DNA from 2 places in the Methylorubrum populi genome. Region 1 is predicted to be linked to the other one. Evidence: predicted binding sites of a transcription regulator. Region 1 holds the regulator's gene; the other holds the start of a gene.
The links. The regulator LexA, encoded in region 1, represses DNA repair genes until DNA is damaged. The targets are predictions, from matches to a motif close to TGTTCNNNNTGTGTTCNG.
Positions count from the first base shown of each region.

Region 2: the regulator LexA is predicted to act here: its motif matches at 4,094-4,111, upstream of MPPM_RS09550 (LexA family protein).

Region 1 is NZ_AP014809.1:5,469,431-5,479,419, forward strand. It holds gene gltA (citrate synthase) at 1-854, opposite strand, end outside; gene gltX (glutamate--tRNA ligase) at 1,333-2,757, opposite strand; gene MPPM_RS25460 (ComEC/Rec2 family competence protein) at 2,914-5,184, shown strand; gene lexA (transcriptional repressor LexA) at 5,178-5,903, opposite strand; gene MPPM_RS25470 (DUF1236 domain-containing protein) at 6,070-6,936, opposite strand; gene MPPM_RS25475 (MFS family transporter) at 7,414-8,766, shown strand; gene MPPM_RS25480 (3-oxoadipate:acetyl-CoA acetyltransferase) at 8,774-9,598, opposite strand; gene MPPM_RS25485 (tartrate dehydrogenase) at 9,612-9,989, opposite strand, start outside.
Region 2 is NZ_AP014809.1:2,067,610-2,077,598, reverse strand. It holds gene MPPM_RS09565 (plasmid fertility inhibition factor family protein) at 311-775, opposite strand; gene MPPM_RS09560 (T6SS phospholipase effector Tle1-like catalytic domain-containing protein) at 789-2,045, opposite strand; gene MPPM_RS09555 (Y-family DNA polymerase) at 2,114-3,403, opposite strand; gene MPPM_RS09550 (LexA family protein) at 3,400-3,855, opposite strand; gene MPPM_RS09545 (3'-5' exonuclease) at 4,196-5,086, shown strand; gene MPPM_RS27945 (hypothetical protein) at 5,212-5,697, shown strand; gene MPPM_RS27940 (hypothetical protein) at 5,651-6,391, opposite strand; gene MPPM_RS09540 (HNH endonuclease) at 6,557-7,348, shown strand; gene MPPM_RS09535 (hypothetical protein) at 7,535-8,284, shown strand; gene MPPM_RS09530 (hypothetical protein) at 8,327-9,989, opposite strand, start outside.

The DNA of each region.
Region 1 (9,989 bases):
ACGTTCTCGGGGTGGCCGATTTCCATCAGCATCTTCAGCGCCGCCTCGTTGGCGCCGCCATGGGCGGGACCCCACAGGCAGGCGATGCCGGCGGCGATGCAGGCGAAGGGATTGGCGCCCGAGGAGCCGGCGAGCCGGACCGTCGAGGTCGAGGCGTTCTGCTCGTGGTCCGCGTGCAGGATGAAGATTTTGTCGAGCGCCCGCGCATAGATCGGATTGATCGCGTACTCTTCGCACGGAACGGCAAAGCACATCCGCAGAAAATTCGACGTGTAGTCGAGATCGTTCTTCGGATATACGAAAGGCTGGCCGATCGTGTACTTGTAGGCCATCGCCGCGAGCGTCGGCATCTTCGCGATCATGCGCAGCGAGGCGATCATCCGCTGCGACTCGTCCGAGATGTCGGTCGAGTCGTGGTAGAAGGCCGAGAGTGCGCCGACACAGGCGACCATCACCGCCATCGGGTGGGCGTCGCGGCGGAAGCCCTGGAAGAAGCGGTTCATCTGGTCATGCACCATGGTGTGGCGCGTGACCCGGTAATCGAAGTCGGCCTTCTGGGCGGAGGACGGCAATTCGCCGAACAGCATCAGGTAGGCGGTCTCGAGGAAGTCGCCCTGCTCGGCGAGTTGCTCGATCGGGTAGCCGCGATAGAGCAGCACGCCCTCGTCGCCGTCGATATAGGTGATCTTCGACTCGCAGGAGGCGGTCGAGGTGAAGCCGGGATCGAAGGTGAACTTCCCGGTCTGGGCGTAGAGCTTGCCGATATCGACCACATCCGGGCCGATCGTTCCGGTCTTGATGGGCAGTTCGACGTTCTTGTCGCCCACGATGATGGTGCTGGCGGAAGCGCTCATGGGATCGCGGACCCTTTCTCGCGACGGGAACAGCACGGGAGCGGAAGGCGTCGCCTCCCGCTCCGTTGTGGCGCCGCAGCAGAGCACTGCGCCCGCTCACTGAAGCACCGGGTTAACGGATCGGTCGACGCCCAGCAACGGCAGGGTGCCTTCCGCTTCTTCGCATATGCGAAGAACGGGCCGCCTCTGTCACTGTCGGAGCACGATGGCGTCGATTCTGATCTGCCTCATCCCCCGGATTTCGCGCGGTCCGAGCGTACCGCTGGCTCGAAGATGATGCCAAAACGCGGGAAAGGACAAGACTTTCCGCCTTCGGGCCGCGTGACGGTCAGCTGCGGAAGATCGGTGCTGTCATTTATGTCGAGTTGTCACTCCGCTCGTCGTGCGCATGGCGGCATCGGCGTCACGGCGGTCGGCGGCGCAGGGTGGATCAACGCGTCCTGCGGTCAGATGCGTTGATCCGTCGCGTGGTCGGGCGTTAGGCCGGAAGGCGATCCCGCAGGCGGGCGAGCGCTTCGTCACGGCCCAGCACGGCCATCACGTCGAAGACCGGCGGCGAGGTGGCGCGGCCCGTGAGCGCGGCCCGCAGCGGCTGAGCGACTTGGCCGAGCTTGACGCCCTGGCTCTCGGCAAAGCCGCGCACGGCGGCCTCCGTCGACGCGGCGCTCCACTCGGGCAGGGCCTCCAAGGCGGGAAGAAGGGCGCGCAGCCGCTCCGGCGCCTCGCCGGCGAGCAGGCCTTCCGCCTTGGCGTCGAGGATGAGCGGACGGGGGGCATAGAGGTAGTAGGCGCTGTCGAGGAGTTCGACGAGCGTCTTGGCGCGCTCTTTCAGCCCCGGCATCGCGGACAGGAGCTTCTCACGCAGATCCGGCGTGAGGGCGGTCGGCAGGCCGCGTTCGGGACCGCGGGCCGGCAGAATCGCGTCGACCGCATCGACCAGAACGGCGTCGTCGCTGCCGCGGATATAGAGCCCGTTCAGGCTCTCCAGCTTCGTGAAGTCGAAGCGCGCGGCCGAGCGACCGATCGCCTTCAGGTCGAAGGCGGCGATCATCTCCTCGGTGGAAAAGACTTCCTGGTCGCCGTGGCTCCAGCCGAGTCGGACGAGGTAGTTGCGCAGGGCCGCCGGGAGGTAGCCGCGATCGCGGTACTCCTCGACCCCGAGCGCGCCGTGTCGCTTGGACAGCTTGGCCCCGTCCGCTCCGTGGATCAGCGGGATATGCGCCATCGCCGGCACGTCCCAGCCGAGCGCCCGGTAGATCTGGCTCTGGCGCGCGGCATTGGTGAGATGGTCGTCGCCGCGGATCACCTGGGTGACGCCCATGTCGTGATCGTCCACCACGACGGCGAGCATGTAGGTCGGAGTGCCGTCGGAGCGCAGCAGCACGAGATCGTCGAGATCGCGGTTCGCCCAGGTGACGCGGCCCTGCACGGCGTCCTCCACCACGGTCTCGCCCTCGGTCGGCGCGCGCAGGCGGATCACCGGCTTCACGCCGGGAGGCGCCTCGGACGGGTCGCGGTCGCGCCAGCGGCCATCGTAGCGCGGGGCACGGCCCTCGGCGCGGGCGGTCTCGCGCATCTGCGCCAGCTCCTCGGCGCTGGCGTAGCAATGGTAGGCGTTGCCCGAGGCGAGCAGGCTCTCCGCCACCGCGCGGTGGCGCTCGGCGCGGGCGAACTGATAGATTACCTCGCCGTCCCAATCGAGGCCGAGCCAGCGCATCCCGTCGAGGATCGCGTCGATCGCTCCTTGCGTCGAGCGCTCCCGATCGGTGTCCTCAATGCGCAGCAGCATTCGGCCGCCGAACCGGCGGGCGTAGAGCCAATTGAACAGGGCCGTGCGCGCTCCCCCGATATGCAGGAAGCCCGTGGGCGAGGGCGCAAAGCGCGTGACGACCGGTGACGACATCGGCGGCTGAGAGGCTTCTTCGAAAAAAGTGCGGGATGGCGCGAGGGCGGCCGCAGCCGGTCTCGCCGGGCGTGTAGCACGAGCGAGCGGATGCGTTAAGAATCCGTCACGTGTGCCCGTCGCGCGGGCATCGCAGGTCTCGGGACGTGGCGGGGCATGGCGCAGGGCGGCGGCAGAGCGGTGAGCGGGGCGGCTCCAGCCCTCCTCGCCGGCCGCGTTCCCGCCCTGTCGCAGCTCTGGCGGGCGACGATCGAGGGACTGGGCGCGGGTCTCGCCCGCGAGGCCGAGCAGCGCCGGCTGTTTCCGTGGCTTGCCGTCGCCTTCGGGGCCGGCATCCTGGTCTTCTTCACGGCCGCCGACGGGGAGGCCCTCCTCGCTGCCCCGCTGATCGCCGCCGCCCTCTGTCTTCTCGTCACGCTGACCCTGCGGGCGCGCCCGATCGCACTCGCGCTGACGCTCGCCCTCGCTGCCCTCTTCCTCGGCTATGCGGCCGCCGTCTGGAGGGTCGCCTCCGTCGCAGGGCCGGTGCTGAGCCGCGTGACCATCGCGCCGCTCGCCGGCCTGGTCGAGGGACTCGAAGAGCGGGAGGGCGGCGCGCGGCTGATCGTCCGCGTCGAGAGCTTCGGCGACCTCGCCCCGGCGCAACGTCCGCGCCGGGTGCGCGTGTCCTACCGCGCGGCGCAGGCGGTGAGGCCGGGCGACACGATCCGAGCCACCGCACGGTTGCTGCCACCGCCCGAGGCGGTGCGGCCGGGCGGCTACGACTTCGCGCGCGACGCGTATTTCCGCGGGATCGGCGCGGTGGGATCGCTGGTGGGCAAGGTCGAGATCGGGGCGCCGGCCGAACCGCTCCCCTGGTCCTTGCGACTGGGGGCCGACATCGACGCGGCCCGCAATGCCTTCACCCGCCGGATCACCGACGCGATCGGCGGCCAGGCCGGCGCCGTCGCGGCCGCGCTCGTCACGGGAAAGCGCGGACTGATCGCGAACGAGACGAACGACATCCTGCGGGCGGCCGGCATCTATCACGTCGTCTCGATCTCCGGGCTCCACATGGTGCTCGCGGCCGGCGTGGTGTTCTGGCTGGTGCGGGCCGGGCTCGCGCTGGTTCCGGTGCTGGTCCTCGCTTGGCCGATCAAGAAGATCGCGGCCGGCGCGGCGATGCTGGGCGTGACCGCCTACTGCGCCTTCTCCGGCTGGGATGTCGCGGCCGAACGGGCGCTGATCATGACGCTTGTGATGCTCGGCGCGATCCTCGTCGATCGTCCGGCGCTCAGCATGCGCAATCTCGCGCTCGCTGCCATCCTGGCACTCGCCCGCGAGCCGGAGGCACTGCTCGGTCCGAGCTTCCAGATGTCGTTCGGGGCGGTGGCCGGCCTGATCGCCTGCGCGCCGCTCATCGATGGGCGCGTCTTCCGAACCGAGCGTTCCTCCCGCGTCGCACGGGCCGCATCGTGGCTGGCGACGGCGGTGGTCGGCACATTGGCCACGACGCTGGTGGCACAGATCGCCACTGCGCCCTTCGCGACCTACCACTTCCAGACCGTGCAGCCCTTCGGCCTCGTCGGCAATGCCCTGACGCTGCCCCTCGTATCGCTGGCGGTCATGCCCGCGGCAGTGCTCGGGATGCTGGCCTACCCGTTCGCCCTTGATCGTCCGGTCTGGTGGCTGATGGGGCTCGCGGTGCGCGGCATGCTCGACATCTCGGCCTGGATCGCCGGGTTCGGACAGGCCAACGTGGTGTTGCCGGCCTTCGGAACGGGCGCCCTGACGCTTCTCGCGGCCGCCCTGCTCCTCGCGACCCTGCCGGTGTCGCGTCTGCGGCTGCTCGCCCTGCTGCCGGCGGGGGTCGGCATCGCGCTCGCCGCGAGCCCGTCGCGCTACGACATCTACATCGACCGGGACGGGGCCGGCGCCGCGGTCCGCGGTAGGGACGGCCGCCTCGTCGTCCTCGGCCGTCCGCCCGGCTTCGTGCTGGAACAGTGGCTGAAGGCTGACGGCGACGGGCGCCGCCCGGAATCCCTCACCGGAGATCCTGGACCGCGCTGCGACCGTCTCGGCTGCACGCTCGTGGCCGTCGATGGCCGCGCCGTCGCGCTCGTCACCGACAAGCGCGCCTTCGCCGAGGACTGCGCCCGGGCCGACATCCTGATCACCCGCCTGCGGGCGCCGCCGGGCTGCGCCGCGCCGCTGATCGCCGACCGCACCTTCCTGGCTGCGCAGGGCGCCACCGCCATCCGCCTCGGAACGGCGGGGCCGGAACTTGCCACCGCTCGCGGGACCGGCCAACCGAAGCCGTGGCAGCCGGCCTTACAGTCCAAAGCGACCGGCACGGAGACACCGGCTGCCCGGTCGGAACCGCAATCATCGAGCGACCCGAGCGCGACGGATCCGTCGGACCTGCCGCAGGCCGAGGTCCCTCAGTAGCGGCGCACGAGGCTCACGAGCTTGCCCTGGATGCGCACCCGATCCGGACCGAGCACGCGGGTCTCGTAGGACGGATTGGCCGCCTCGAGGGCGATCGAGGAGCCGCGGCGGCGCAGGCGCTTGAGAGTCGCCTCTTCGTCGTCGATGAGCGCTACGATGATGTCGCCGTTATTGGCGGTGTCCTGCTTGTGGATCACCACGAGATCGCCGTCGAGGATGCCGGCCTCGATCATCGAGTCGCCGCGCACTTCCAGCGCGTAGTGCTCGCCGCCCGAGAGGAAGTCGGGAGACATCGAGATCGAGTGGCTCTGGCTCTCGATCGCCGAGATCGGCGTACCGGCGGCGATCCGGCCCATCACCGGCACCATCACCGACTGGCCGTTGCCGTCATGGGCCTGCAGCATCGCCGGCTTCGGCGCGGGCGGCTTGCCCGACAAGCCCCCCTCGACCACGCTCGGGGTGAATCGGCGGGGCTCGGAGGCGGGCGCGGACTTGGCTGCCGCTAGGTCGGGCATGCGCAGGATCTCGATGGCACGGGCCCGGTTCGGCAGGCGGCGCAGGAAGCCGCGTTCCTCCAGCGCCATGATCAGGCGGTGGATGCCGGATTTGGATTTGAGATCGAGCGCGTCCTTCATTTCGTCGAAAGACGGCGGCACGCCGCTCTCCTGCATCCTCTGCTGGATGAACTGGAGCAGTTCGAGTTGCTTGCGGGTCAGCATGCGGCACCTGCTGTCGACCGCGGGCCGGGGGCGCCGCAGAATCGTTGAAAACAAAGCACGAACAGCCTAGCCGTTCCTCTCCTGTTCCGCAAGACGAGCCCGAACACGCAAAGGGCGGCGACGCCGCAGCGCCACCGCCCTCCGTTGCAATGTGGCAGAGGCCGGATCAGGCCGGGAACACGTCCACGATTTCGTAGGTGTCGGGATCGATGATGACGATGTCGTCGCCGACCAGGATGAACTGCAGGCCGCGATAGGCCGGCACCAGGGAGAGGATCGCCGGGGGAAGCGGGTGCAGCGAAACCGAGCGCGGGATCGCCGTGCCGACGCGGACCGCGAAGTTCACGTTCGTGACCGCCCGGACATTGGAGCGGGTGATCGACTGCCGGAACTCGGTGCGCTGGGTCGAACTCAGGCTCTTCGAGGCCCCGCGCGCCTCGGCGGCGGCCCCGCGACTACCCCGCTCGCCGGCCCCGTCGCGTGCTCCGCGTTCCCCCGCGCCGTCGCGGCCCGTGTCACGGTTGCCGCGCTCCCCGGCCGCGTCACGGCCACCCCGGCCTTCGCGCTCGCCGGCGCCGTCCCGGCCCGTGTCGCGGTTGCCGTCGCGGTTGCCGCGATCACCCGTCTCTCCGGCGCGGGCCGGGCCGCCTTCGCGGCCTCCGCGTGTCCCGGCCTCTCCCGGCTCGCCGCCGCGACCGGCGCCGCTCGCCGCCCCGCCGGTCTCGCCTCCGCGTGCGCCGCCGCCGACCTCGCCGCCGCGGGCGCCACCGGCCCCGCCCGCTTCACCGGCTCCGCCGCGCGGGCCGCTCGCCGCCCCGCTGCCCGCTCCTCCGGCCGCTCCTCCGGCCGCTCCCCCGGCGCCGCCCGCGCCGCCGGCTCCCATCCCGGCACCGCCCCCTGCGGCCCCGCCTGCTCCTCCGGCCGCGCCCCCGCCGGCACCGCCTGCGCCGGCGCCGCCACCCTGAGCGAGAGCGGTCGCCGCGCCGAGCACAAGAATCGCGGCCGTCGCCGTGCTGCGAAAGAACTTGGTCATGTTCCATCCCTGTCTTCTGCCGGCTGCCGACGCGGCGCCGAGAACCGGCTCGCAACGGCGGACCGGGGAAAACCGTTCCGAAAAGATGCATTGCACCGTGCCGAGCGCCGTGTTGTTCGGGATAAGCGTGGCAATGCGTGTATGACTTTGTTCGATACCGAATGATTGTCCGAGGAACGGTGGATCAACGTTCCAAAGATCATTCATGTTTCTTGCAGAATATTATCGAGCGACGTGCCGATGCTCGCTTGTGCCGGTCTGCGGCTGAGCGAAACGGGCGCGCCGCACAGAGGATCTTCGCCCGCGTCACAGGTTCCTCCGGCCGGCTTCGGAGCGATCGAATGGGCCGGGTGCAACGTTTGCCGATTTCTGTCACGGAACGGGCGCGTGCCGCGTCGGCAGCGTGCCACTCACGATTAGTTACGCAGCCGCGAGAGGGATCACGGGGCCGCGAGGCCGGCCGATCAGGGACAGCGCATGCAGGACATTACTGCGACGGCGGCGCAGGACGAGGCGGCCGACCGTCGGCGCCGCATCATGGCGATCGTCGGTTCCTCGTCGGGCAATCTCGTCGAGTGGTACGACTTCTACTGCTACGCCTTCTTCGCGCTCTACTTCGCTCCGGTCTTCTTCCCCGAAGGCGACAGCACCGGGCAGCTTCTCAAATCGGCGGCGGTCTTCGCGGTGGGCTTCTTCATGCGGCCGATCGGCGGATGGCTGTTCGGGCGCATCGCCGACCGGCTCGGCCGCAAGACCTCGCTGATGATCTCGGTGCTGATGATGTGCGGTGGCTCGCTCGCCATCGCCCTGCTGCCGACCTACGCCACCGTCGGCCATCTCGCGCCGGTGCTTCTCGTCCTCGCCCGCATGGTGCAGGGCCTCTCGGTCGGCGGCGAGTACGGCACCAGCGCCACCTACATGAGCGAGGTCGCCGCCAAGGGGCAGCGGGGTTTCTACGCCTCGTTTCAGTACGTCACGCTGATCGGCGGCCAGCTTCTCGCCTCGCTGGTGCTCGTCGTGCTCCAGGGTCTGCTCACGGCGGAGCAGCTCACCGCCTGGGGCTGGCGCATCCCCTTCGTCATCGGGGCCCTGGCGGCGGTGGTCGCCCTGTTCCTGCGCCGCTCGCTGTCCGAGACGATGAGCGAGGAGAACAGGGACTCGAAGGAATCGGGCACCTTCGCCGGACTGTTCAAGCACTGGCGCGCCTTCGCCGTCGTGTTTGCCATCACCGCCGGCGGATCGCTCTCGTTTTACACGCTGACGACTTACATGCAGAAGTACATCGTCAACACCGCCCATATGGACAAGGTGACCGCCTCGCAGCTCACGACGGTGGCCCTGTTCGTCTACATGGTGATCCAGCCCTTCTTCGGCTGGCTCTCGGACCGCATCGGCCGGAAGACGAGCATGATCCTGTTCAGCGGGCTCGGCACGGTGATGATCGTTCCGCTGATGACGGCGATCGGCGCCACCACCAGCCCGATCCTCTCCTTCTGCCTGATCATGACCGGGCTGGTCGTCATCAGCTTCTACACCGGCATCAGCGGCATCGTGAAAGCGGAGCTGTTCCCGACGCAGGTGCGGGCGCTGGGCGTCGGGCTGTCCTACGCCATCGCCAACTCGGTGTTCGGCGGCACGGCCGAGGCGATCGCGCTCTGGCTCAAGCAGGTGGGCGCGGAGAGCAGCTTCTTCTGGTACGTCGCCGTGATGCTCGCGGTCGCGTTCGTCGCCTCGCTGCTGATGCCGAACCCGAAGCGCCACGGCTATCTCGATGGTGACGGCACCGTCGAGGAGGCCCTGCAGCGCAAGACACGCCCCGCCCTGGCCTGACCGACGATCAGCCGAGGCGCAGCATCGCCCGCGCCTCGGTCGGCGTCGCCGGTCGCGCCCCGTGCTCGGCGCAGATCGAGGCGGCCAGCCGGACGAGGGCGGCATTGCCGTCGGCGAGCCGCTCCTTGGAGAGGCGGACGTTATCCTCGAGACCGGTGCGCACGCCCTGTGCGCCCCGCGCCAGCGCCCAGCCCATCACCGGGCTCTGGAAGCGGCCGATACCGAAAGCGCCCCACGTCGCACCCGGCAGCAGGCGCCGAGTCTCGGCGAGGAGGATGTCGAGGAGATGGGGATCCGGTGGCAGGGCGTTGCGGATGCCCATCACGAACTGCACGTGCGGAGCCGCCCCGATCACGCCCTCGTCCACGAGGCGGCGGGCGTTGTGGATGTGGGTGAGATCGAACACCTCGATCTCAGGGCCCACCCCCTCCTCGCGCATCCGCCGGGCGAGGCTCGTGAACGACGCCGCCGGGTTCTCGTAGACTCCTTCGCCGAAATTGACCGAGCCCGTGGTGAGGGAAGCCATGTCGGGGCGGTGGATCAGGCAGGCGCCCCGTTCCAACGGGTCCGAGCCGCCGCCGCTCGTGGAGAACTGCACGATCATATCCGGGCAATGCCGGCGGATGCCCTCTTGCACCCGGCCGAACCGCTCCGGATCGAGTGACGGGCTCTCGTCGTCCGCGCGCACGTGGATATGCGCCAGCGCCGCGCCGGCCTCGTAGGCGGCGTGGGTGGATTCGATCTGCTCGGACGGCGTGATCGGCACGGTCGGGTTGTCGGCCTTGCGCGCGACTGAGCCGGTGATCGCCACGGTGACGACGACGGGTCTCATCGCTGCCAGCCCTTCAGCCCAGGGCCTGCTCGACGGCGCGGCCGCAGGCCTGCGTGTCGGCGTTGCCGCCGAGGTCCCGGGTGCGCAGCGCCTGCTCGGAGAGCACCCGCTCGATGCCGGCGACGATCTCGGCCGCGGCCTCGCACTCGCCGAGATGCTCCAGCATCATCGCCCCCGACCAGATCTGGCCGATCGGGTTGGCGATCCCCTGCCCTGCGATGTCGGGGGCCGAGCCGTGCACCGGCTCGAAGACCGACGGGAAGAGCCTGTCCGGATTGATGTTGCCGGACGGCGCGATGCCGATGGTGCCGGTGCAGGCCGGTCCGAGATCGGAGAGGATGTCGCCGAAGAGGTTCGAGGCCACTACCACGTCGAACCGGTCCGGGTTCAG
Region 2 (9,989 bases), 2.3 Mb from region 1:
GCGGATGAGGCCTCCATCCGAGGCCAGCGTGCAGTCGATAGGGCGTCGCGTCACTACCGCTCGGCCATCCGCTCGAACGCAAAGCTAAGCTACGCCAAGCTCAGCAGGTCCGCAAATTTACACCCAGTCTGCGATTCACCCTCTCAGGTCGAATGCTCGAAGGGTACGACAGTCCGAGCGGAGCTCCCGAACACCACAGCTTGTGTCGCTTTCGTCCCTATTGTCAGACGCGTCTGACCAACACAGCCTCCGGCAAATCTTATAGCGTCCGTCGTACCCGGCTGACAAAACCGACGATTCTGACAATAGGTCAGGAACGGGCCACGGCCACAAGGCCAGCCGCCGCCAAGCCGAGCACCCCAAGCACCAAGGCCGTCGGAACCCGTGAACGCGGTGGGATGAACCACGACGTCCGGCGACGCGTGCCGCAGAGTCTTCGCACGGCCGGCGCTTGGCTCCTCGCCACCGCGACCTCCATCGACAGCGCGCCATGCTCCCGCATCCAAAGATAGCGGTGGCGGCCATCGCGGAAGCTGAGCGCTCCGTGCCGCTCTACGGAGACTTCCGGCATCCACATCGGCTCGCCGGCGAGAAATCGTTTGCCCGCCTTGGCAAATCTGTTCGAGTTGTCGTCTGAAGCATCGCCGGGGACCGCAATGTACTGGTCCGACAGAAACCAACAGCGATCAAAAGCATCGATATCGATCCACACGCGAACGTCCGCATCCGGTGCGCGACGATATCCGATGTCCCAGCTGAAGACCGTCCAGTTCACATGGACGGCATTCTTAGGCGGCCGGGACATCACTCTCAACCTTCGTGAGCACGGGTACGACGCTGTGTGGATCGTGGGCGAAGACGGCCTCCGTCAGCGCGCCGGGCTCCACCTTGTAGCGCTGCCCCCAGGTTTCGAGATTCTGAGGCCGGTAGCCCCGATCCGCGCGCCAGCGCTCGAACACCGACGCATCGATCGTCTCGTTGACGATCTCGTCGCGTTCGCCTTGCGAGACCTCCGGCGGCGCGCCGATCGGGCGGTAGAACGGCTGGGCGACGTAGCGGTACAGACCCCCCGCGAACTCGCCGTAGCTGTCCCGCGGGCGCACCTCCAACACACCCGGTTCGAGGACGACGTCTGCGCGGAACGCCAATCCATGGCCGGCCGCCTTCTCCATGATCCACCTGAGCGGGAGCTGGCTGAGGAGGTCGTCCCGGTATCCGCCGCCCACATTGGCGTGTGCGCCGACGAACCAGCGCTGCTCGACGTTTGCGACCGGACGGGGGGGTGCCATTTCGGTCAGCGGGACGCCCTCGCGAAACTTCTTCGTCCACAGCGTCGGCGCGAACGCCGCCCGGTGCTCGTCGATGGCGAGCGCGTGGTAGCCGTTCTCGATCGGCAGCCGCAGCCCCGTGTGCAGGAAGGCGTAACCCGACCGGCTCAGGCCCGGGATCCTAGCGAGGCCGGGGCTCGTCGTCGGCACGCCGAGCGAACCGACCGTGTCCCAGACGCCGACCATCTTGACCGAAACCGGCATCGCGTAGGTGGCCATCCAGCGCTCCTCGGGCGAGGCGTCAGTCAGCGTGCCGTCCCCGGCGCGCGCCAGCAGCCACCGGACCGTGCGCCGCTCGTCGCCCCGGCGGTACCGGTCGAATAGCTGGCTGGTCCCAAGTGGGGCCCCGGGCTTCAACACGCCGCATAGGGCGATGAACCCGGCGAGGCTGCGCGCCGTGTAGGCCCCTCGGCTAAAGCCGAAGATGAAGATCTCATCGCCCGGCTCGTAAGTCTCGACGAGCCATTCGTACGCGCGGGCGACATTGCGATCGATGCCAACGCCGAGGACGCCACCCCGGACCTTCTCGCCGACCGTCGTCCCGACGCCCCGGCTGTAGTAGCCGACCTGACGGATACCGTCGGTGCCGCGTTGCGCGCACAACGCCTTCAGTCGCCAGACATTGGTGTTGTCGTCGAGCGTGTTCCACGTCCCGTCGAGGAACACGGCAATGCGCTTCCGCTCCGGCGACTGCGCCGGCTCGATCCCGTTCGACATCGGATTTTCGATATTCACCCTTGCACGACAAGGTTAACGCGGATCTCGACCAAGCGTTGCTTGGCCTTTCACGCGCACGCGACCGGCAAATCCGACACCTGCGTCGTGTACCGGGGCGTGCGCATCTCGAACTTCGTGTTCCAGTCCCGCTTCGTCGTGAGCCCGGCACGTGCCGGTACGACGGCACCGCGGCCCCATCGGGCGTTGCAGGCGTCGAGCGCCGCCATCAGCGGCGCGGACCGCTCGCGGTCGAGGCGGCCGATGAGAGCCCGTGGGCTCTCAGCCAGCGGCACGAGATCGGTGGTGATCACCCCGGCCTTGGAGTAGCGCCAGGGCACATGGCCGGGTTCGCGCCAGGTCTTGGCGACGCCGTGTGTCGCGGCCTTGATCAAGGCGAGGCTGTCGTTCGTCGCCTCGGGCAGGCTGACCACGGTCGAGACCGAGCGCATGGGCTCGCCGCGGTCATGCTCGCTCGTGTGGTAGAAGACCGTCACCTGATCGGTGCCGAGCCCGTCGCGTCGCAGCTTCTCGCCGAGCCGCGCTGCGTGGGCGGCGACCGCCTCTTCCAGCGTCGCCCGGTCGCTCACACGGCCTGAGAAGGAGCGGGTGACCGCGCAGCCCTTGCGCCGCGCCGGCAGCAGTTCGAGCGGCAGGCAGGAGAGCCCGCGCAGCTCGTGGATCATGCGCTCGCCGACGACGGTGAGCGCCTTGCGCACCGGTCGGGGATCGAGGTCGCGCAGATCGGCGACGCTGTCGACGCCCATGGCCTCGAGCTTGGCGAGCGAGGCCCGGCCGATACCCCAGAGCTCGCCGACGTGGATCCGGCAGAGCCAGTGATCGTACTGGACCGGATCGGTTAGGTCGCAGACGCCGCCAAGGTCCGGCACCGTCTTGGCGATGTGGTTGGCGAGCTTGGCCAGCGTCTTCGTGGGCCCGAGACCGACGCAGGTCGGGATGCCGGTCCAGGCGCGCACCGTTGCCCTGAGATCCTGAGCGAGCGCGAAGCGGTCCCGCTCGCGCACGTTGGAGAGGTCCAAGAAGCTCTCGTCGATCGAGTAGATCTCCACGTCCTTCGCGAAGTCGCGGTACACCGCGTTGGTGCGCGCCGACATATCGCCGTAGAGCGTGTAGTTCGACGAGAACACGCGCACGCCTTCAGACTGGCACATGTCCCGGATCTGGAAGTACGGCGCGCCCATCTTGATGCCGAGCGCCTTGGCCTCGGCCGTGCGGGCGATCGCGCAGCCGTCGTTGTTCGATAGTACGATGACGGGCTTGCCCGCGAGCTTCGGGTCGAACACCCGCTCGCAGGAGCAGTAGAAGCTGTTGCCGTCGATGAGCGCGATCGCCCGGCTCATCGCTTCAGCGCCGCCTTCGCGGTGTGCCAGTGGATCGTGAACCGCACGACGCCCCAGATCACGCCGTCCTGAAGCTCCTCGACCGCGAAGACCGGCAGGTCCGGGTTCTCGAAGGCGAGCCAGGCGCGGTTGCCCTCCAGGCGGTAGCGCTTGATCGACATCTCGCCGTCGATCGCCGCCACGACGACGCTACCGTCGGCGGGCTGCAAGCTGCGGTCCACGCAGGCGAGATCGCCGTCGAAGATCCCTGCCCCTCGCATGCTGTTGCCGGCGATGCGCCAGAGGAAGGTCGCGGGCGGGTTCGGCGCGAGCCAGCGCGGCAGTTCGAGCGCGCCTTCCAGGAAATCGTCGGCCGGCGACGGGAAGCCGGCGCACAGGCTCTGCCCGATCAGCGGGATCCGCACCGCATCGGCGCTGCCGGGCACGAGCTCGTCGATCCGTGCGATCCCCACCACGCCTCTCCCATTCTGGAACAGAATGCGAACAGATGCGCCGTCGGTTCCGGCTGAGGCAAGCGCTGGCGGCAGCGATCTCGCGAGCCTGGGGAAGCCTGTGGATATCGGGGACAGCGGTTCGACCCAGGCGGGTACCACGCCCGACCGAATTCGCCACGAACGCGAGTCCAGACCTCCCGCTAAGTCCCCGTCCGGCGCACCCATTCGCGGTTGCAACGCGATCTCGGCAGGGTCTTGTTCCCTTTTTGTTCTTGGTTAACGTCCGGACCAGAAGCCCAGCGGACCGCTCCACATCCTCAGGAGCGGGCGCGGGCTTTTCGGATTCCGGAGGCCCAAAATGGACCGTTTCGAAGCCGAGCTGCACGCGATCGCTCTGCAAGGCTCACCCCACTATCGGGTTCTCCGCAAACTCGAACGTCGTCCCATCTACGAGTGGCCTCTGCCCGACAAGGTGAAGATCGGCGTCATCGTCGACACCGAGACCACCGGCCTCGATCCGCACGAGAACGAGATCATCGAACTCGGCATGCTCCGCTTCGCCTACACGGCCAGCGGCACCATCCTGGGCCCGCTCGCCGAGTTCCACAGCTTCCGCGAGCCCTCCAAGCCGATCCCCAGACACATCACGCAGCTGACCGGGATCACCGACGCGATGGTCGCGGGGCAGCGCATCGACGATGACGCCGTGCGCGACTTCGTCGGCTCGGCCGACCTCGTGATCGCCCACAACGCCGCCTTCGACCGTCGCTTCTGCGAGCGCCTGAACTCCGTCTTTGTCGACAAGGCCTGGGCCTGCTCAATGAGCCAGGTGCCCTGGCGCGAGGAAGGCGTCGAGGGCACCAAGCTGTTCTACGTCGCCTACCAGCAGGCCTTCTGGTTCGAGGGCCATCGCGCCCTCGACGATTGCTACGCCCTGCTCGAACTCCTTGAGATGCCGCTGCCGCGCACCCACGCGATCACGATGACGACGCTCCTCGACGCCGCCCGCCGAGAGACCCGGAAAATCTGGGCTATCGGAACCCCGTTCGAGGTCAAGGATCGCCTGCGCGAGCGCGGCTACCGATGGAATGCCGGGCAGGACGGGCGCTACCGCGCCTGGCACCGGGAGGTCGACGTGGACCAGGTCGAGGCCGAGCTCTGCTTCCTGGAGGATCTCGATTTTCCCGACATCGCACCACTCGTGACCGCGGTCGACGCCTATATCCGCTTCTCGGATCGGCTATTCTGAGACCGCGTTGGAGGTCGCGCTGCGCGCGACCTTCCTCTGTCATACCATCGCGACCGAACAGGCCGGCTGGACGACAGGAGGCCTGTCCGGCACGAATGGTCATCGCATCTCCGAGGACGCGCACAATGACCGATTCGCCGGATCAGGCCGAGACTTCCTTGGTCGACATCGACCGTCGCTGGGCAGCGTTGGAGGTAGGACTGGCCGATCTCGAAAGTCCTGATTTCGACGCGAGCCTATTCGATGACGGGCCGGGTCCATGGATCGTGTTGAAAGGATCGCAGTCCGACGGTCCCGACCCCGATGATGTCTTCACCGTTCCTGCTTCGTTAGAACGGATCGTTCGAGGCTTGGAGAGCGTCCACGCCGTTCATGAAACGGCGGACGATTGGCTGAGCGACGATCGCGCCAGAGACCCGCGACCACACGAACGACGGGTCTCGGTGTTCTTCAGCGAAACCAGCGCGATCTACACGACCATGCAAACCGAAGAGCCTGTGCTGAACAGCGGTTTTTCATCCAAATCTGAGATTGAAAGTGTGGCGATCGCTTTGCTCACGATCATTACAGATCGGTTGGAAAACCGTTCCGCAGTAGCCAGCGGCCCATGATATCAACGATATCTGGATTAATGTACGGACGCCTCGCACCAAGGTAATTTCGATTGGGATTGATGATATCGAAATCTATCAGATGTGCTGCGCCCGGGCGATCTCCGTTGCGAGGTGTAGTAAACTCTCCGCGGCAGAGCTGTGAGGCTTGTTCGGGCCACATCCAATAGTGACCGGGCAAGCCAGGCAACAACCAGAAGCGGCGAAATCTCGACCGCCTCGGGAAACCGCCCTTCTTCGTGAAGTCGATCGTTAGAGCAAAGACGTAGGGGAGCTGCCCGATGTCGAGGTTGTGATACTCCCAAACACGATCTCGCAGGGAAATGTCGAGAATTTCGATGAATTCTTTGTAGCTAAGATTACCAACAATCTCGTTGAGGCGCTTATAGATCCAGGGCCAGCGATCGGCAAACTCTGCCTTCAATCGTTCAACGTCCCCCTCGCCGCCATCACGCAGGACGGCATAGCGCAGCCGACCCGCTTCGACCGCGTCGCAGACCGCGCCATTGTGATGCGAGAAGTGGGGCGTGCCGTTTTCTGGCGCTGGACGGACGACGTGCATCCCGCCCAGGCAAAGGGGGCACAGAAACCGCGGCAATAGCGGATCCTGTTGCCTCAACAGCGGTCCATACTCGGTCTGGGCCCAGACGACGTCCACACGTCGGCGGGTGTGAATATCGAGCGCATCGTCCACCACGGTCTCCTGCAAATCGCTTCGCAGGAAAGCTTGAGGGTTCGTCTCGCAAGAGTCGAATCGCGGCCGCTTCGGGACACGGAGACGCGGTTCTCTGACAAGCTGTTCTGATACCATGCTGAGGGTCGCACCCAACGCGGCCTTCAGCCCGACGGAGCGTGGAAGATGGCACGGGACTTCGTCTTCGTCTGGCAGCCGAACGACGGCTTCCCAAAGGCCGACGTCGACGGGCTCCTGGCCCGCTTCGCCGCCGACGGCCCCTTCATCGAGGACTGGCGCTGCGCAACGGGCCAGACCCGTCCCGGCGACAACGCCTATGTGTTCGGCCAGGGGGCGGCGCACCGCTGCATCTTCGCGGTCGGCACCGTGGCAGGGCCGCTCAAGCCTCGGCAGCCGAACGTCGCCTATCGCTACCTGCCGGTGCGGATCGAGATGATCGCCGATCCGGACGCCGGCGGCCTGATCGATGCGGCAGCGATCCGAACCCTCGGTGACGGCGCGCTGAAAAGCATCCGGCGGAGCGGCGTCAGCTTGGCCGCCCCGATCGCCCGCGGCCTCGATCGCCTCCTCGCTAGCCGGCCGATCCTTGAGCCTGCCGTCGTTGATCCCGTCGCAGAGGTCCTCGTCAGCGAGACCCCCGAGATGCGCCTGCATCGCCGGCTCGAACGCAATCCGGCCGCCGCCCGCGCCGCCAAGAGCTGGCACGGTTGCCGCTGCCAAGCCTGCGGCTTCGACTTCGAACAAGCCTACGGCGACCTCGGCTCCGACTTCATCGAGGTCCACCACCTCAAGCCGCTCGCCAGCCTCCCGAGAGACCAGACGACCTTGCTCAATGTCGTCACCGACTTCGCGGTCCTCTGCGCGAACTGCCACCGGATGATCCACCGGCTTCCCGACCCGAGCGATCTTGCGGCGCTGCGAAGGATTGTGACCTACCAGGCTGGGCACCAGACATGACCCTGGATCCAGAAGCCCAAAACGACAGAGCCCCACACCGCGGCAACCGGGTTTAGCGAACCGGCATCGCTGCTGAGTTCGGCAGCCCGCGAAGGCGAAGGGTACGACGCGCCGGTTTGCGTGAATCGTGCGCCTCGAGCGAGCGTCCAGGCTGATCTGCCGCGTGTCAGCACCACGAGGACATCCATGACCGACACACCATGGCTCTCGACCTCGGGCCCTTCGCGCTCGCAGCCGACGGAGCGCAAGGCCCGCCGAGCCCCGGAACAGATCCTCGCCGACGCGCTCGAGGTGCTGCTCGCGCGCTCAACCATCAGCGCCGAGGAGCGCGAGCGAACCTGCCTCGTCCCTGAAGCCACCGCGGCGGATCTCAGGGCGTTGGTACGCCATCGGCTCACCGGTGAGCCCGCCTTCCGCCAGGCCATGAAGGATGCTGGCCTCCTGACGATGGCCGCCCTCGCCCGCGCGACGCCCGCCGAAATCCTCGCCCTGCCCGGCGCGCAGCCGGAGCTCGTCGGCAACATGCGAGACGGCGTCCTCAAGGCAATCGAGCGCGACCGCGCCGCCGAAGCGCGCTCGCAAGCCTCCGCCGCCCGCGTTGCCAAGATCCGAGCGGCCGAAGCGCTCACCAACGCGCTCAAGGTTCTGCTCAAGCGCTCAACCATCAGCCCCGAGGAACGCGACCGGACCTGTCTCGTGCCTGAGGCGGACAGCGATGCGCTCGAACGCCTCGCCACCTGCAAGCTCAGCGGCGATGCCGCAACCGCCTCGGCCAGGAAGCGGACCGGGCTGACGAACTATGCCGCGCTCGCACGAGCGACCCCGGCCGAGATCCAAGTCGTTCCTGGAATGAACGACGCCGCCGAAATCCGGCAGGCCGTGCTCGATAAAATCGCCGAACTCGCGGCGGCCGCTGCCGAGAAGTCCGGCGTCTGATCCGGGTTACGCACGCGTAACAAGGATACCGATCCCCTCGGATCAGCCGCCGAATGCAGCCACGAGCTTTGCCCAAGCGCTGTCCGCATTGAGCCGGCCCGTCTTCTTCACGCGTCCATGCTTCCACAAGGCGGGGGGCGGGCAGTTTGGCAGGATCGTACCGTAGTCGACATGAAGCACGTTCTTCTGTTCGCACACAGCGTCCAGAACCGTAATGATCTCCGGATCGTTTAAGGGACACCCCACGATCAGCGCCCGGTAGAGATCGTTCGCTGTGCGGCCCTCGATCTCAAACCACGTTGCATCGCCATGCCCCGGCACCGGGATCCGACAGACGAGGGCCGTGCGGCTTCGCTCCGGCATCGCCCCAGGGTTCCACACCACCCAAGGGTTGGGCTCGTCAGGATCGTTCTGGAACCGCCAGACATCGCGCGTGCCCGCCGAGACCTGATAAGCCGCTTTCTTTGCAGCAATGGGGCTCGCGGACGTGATCGTCCCTCTCCGCCCTCGTGGATCTGGCGCGCAAAGTTCGTCGAACAGCGCGAGAATTTCCTCGAACCGGTCGATGCGCGCTATCTGCGATGGCTCACTGGGACGCTGATCGAACGTGACCGCATCGACGTCACCGTGACGGCCCGTGCCGCCCATCGTGGCGAGGGCACTCGGGTTTCCGTCCCTCACCCCGACCCAGCGATCGTCATCCCGGTGATAGGGCTGTTGGGTCTCGATCCGATCGGGAAGCGCCTCCCACATCGGCCCACCCGTCTTCCACATCGCGAGATCCGCGCCCTCGTGAGCGTCCTCCTGCGAGAGAACGTCGATCTGGCCTTCGTCCGCCAGTCCAGGCCGGCCGCCCGGCCGATACAAGACGTCGTCAGGCCGCTCGCCCTCGCGCACCCAGCGCACGACGTCGATCTCGCGTGGCTCGTCATAGGGCCACCGTGCACTCTCGACGTCCAGCGCCAGCCAATGACCCGGCGCGATCTCGTAGACGTGCACCTGCATCTGCAAGGTGCAGTTCGTGAACGGCAACGCCCCCGCAAGCCGCGGCGGAGTGCTGCGCGCGCCGTCGAACACGCGCTCGGCAACCAGAGAGCCATGCTCGCTGAAGGCCCGGTGGAGGTTGGCGAGCAGCGGCGCATGACGCTCGTGGATCTTCGCATCGAGCGCCACCCGCCATCGCCCGTCCTGCATCACGCCCGTCCCCGGTCCCAGGACCGAGTAGAGAAGAGGCTGAGGGGTCACAGGCAGCGGCTGAGGCGGTCGACGCACAAGGTCGCGTACCACCGCGCCAATGGGCGAAATGAAAGCCCGGATCACCACCGACGACGGCAGGACCAGGACGCCGTCGGTGACCTTCACAGGCGTGACGAGGCGCGGAATCAGGAACGTCCGATAGAGGTCGCGCGGAATCAGCGCGAACTCATTGTCGTTGCCGAGGAGAGTCTTCAGTTTCGTGCCAGCATGGACCAGCCCAAGGCTTTGATCAGTCGGCGGCAGTGCCAGAAGATCGCCTGGGAGATCAATGCTGTAAGGTTCGATCGGCGCTTTCAGCCGACCGACATGGTCGCCACTGTGAATAACCGCGCCGAGATAAAGCCCCGTGATCACACCCGCATGGAGCCGGCAGATCAAGCTCTCCATCGGCCGATCGTCGCTACCCGGCAGGGGCTCATTCCGCGCCACGGCCACCGCAAAAGTCACA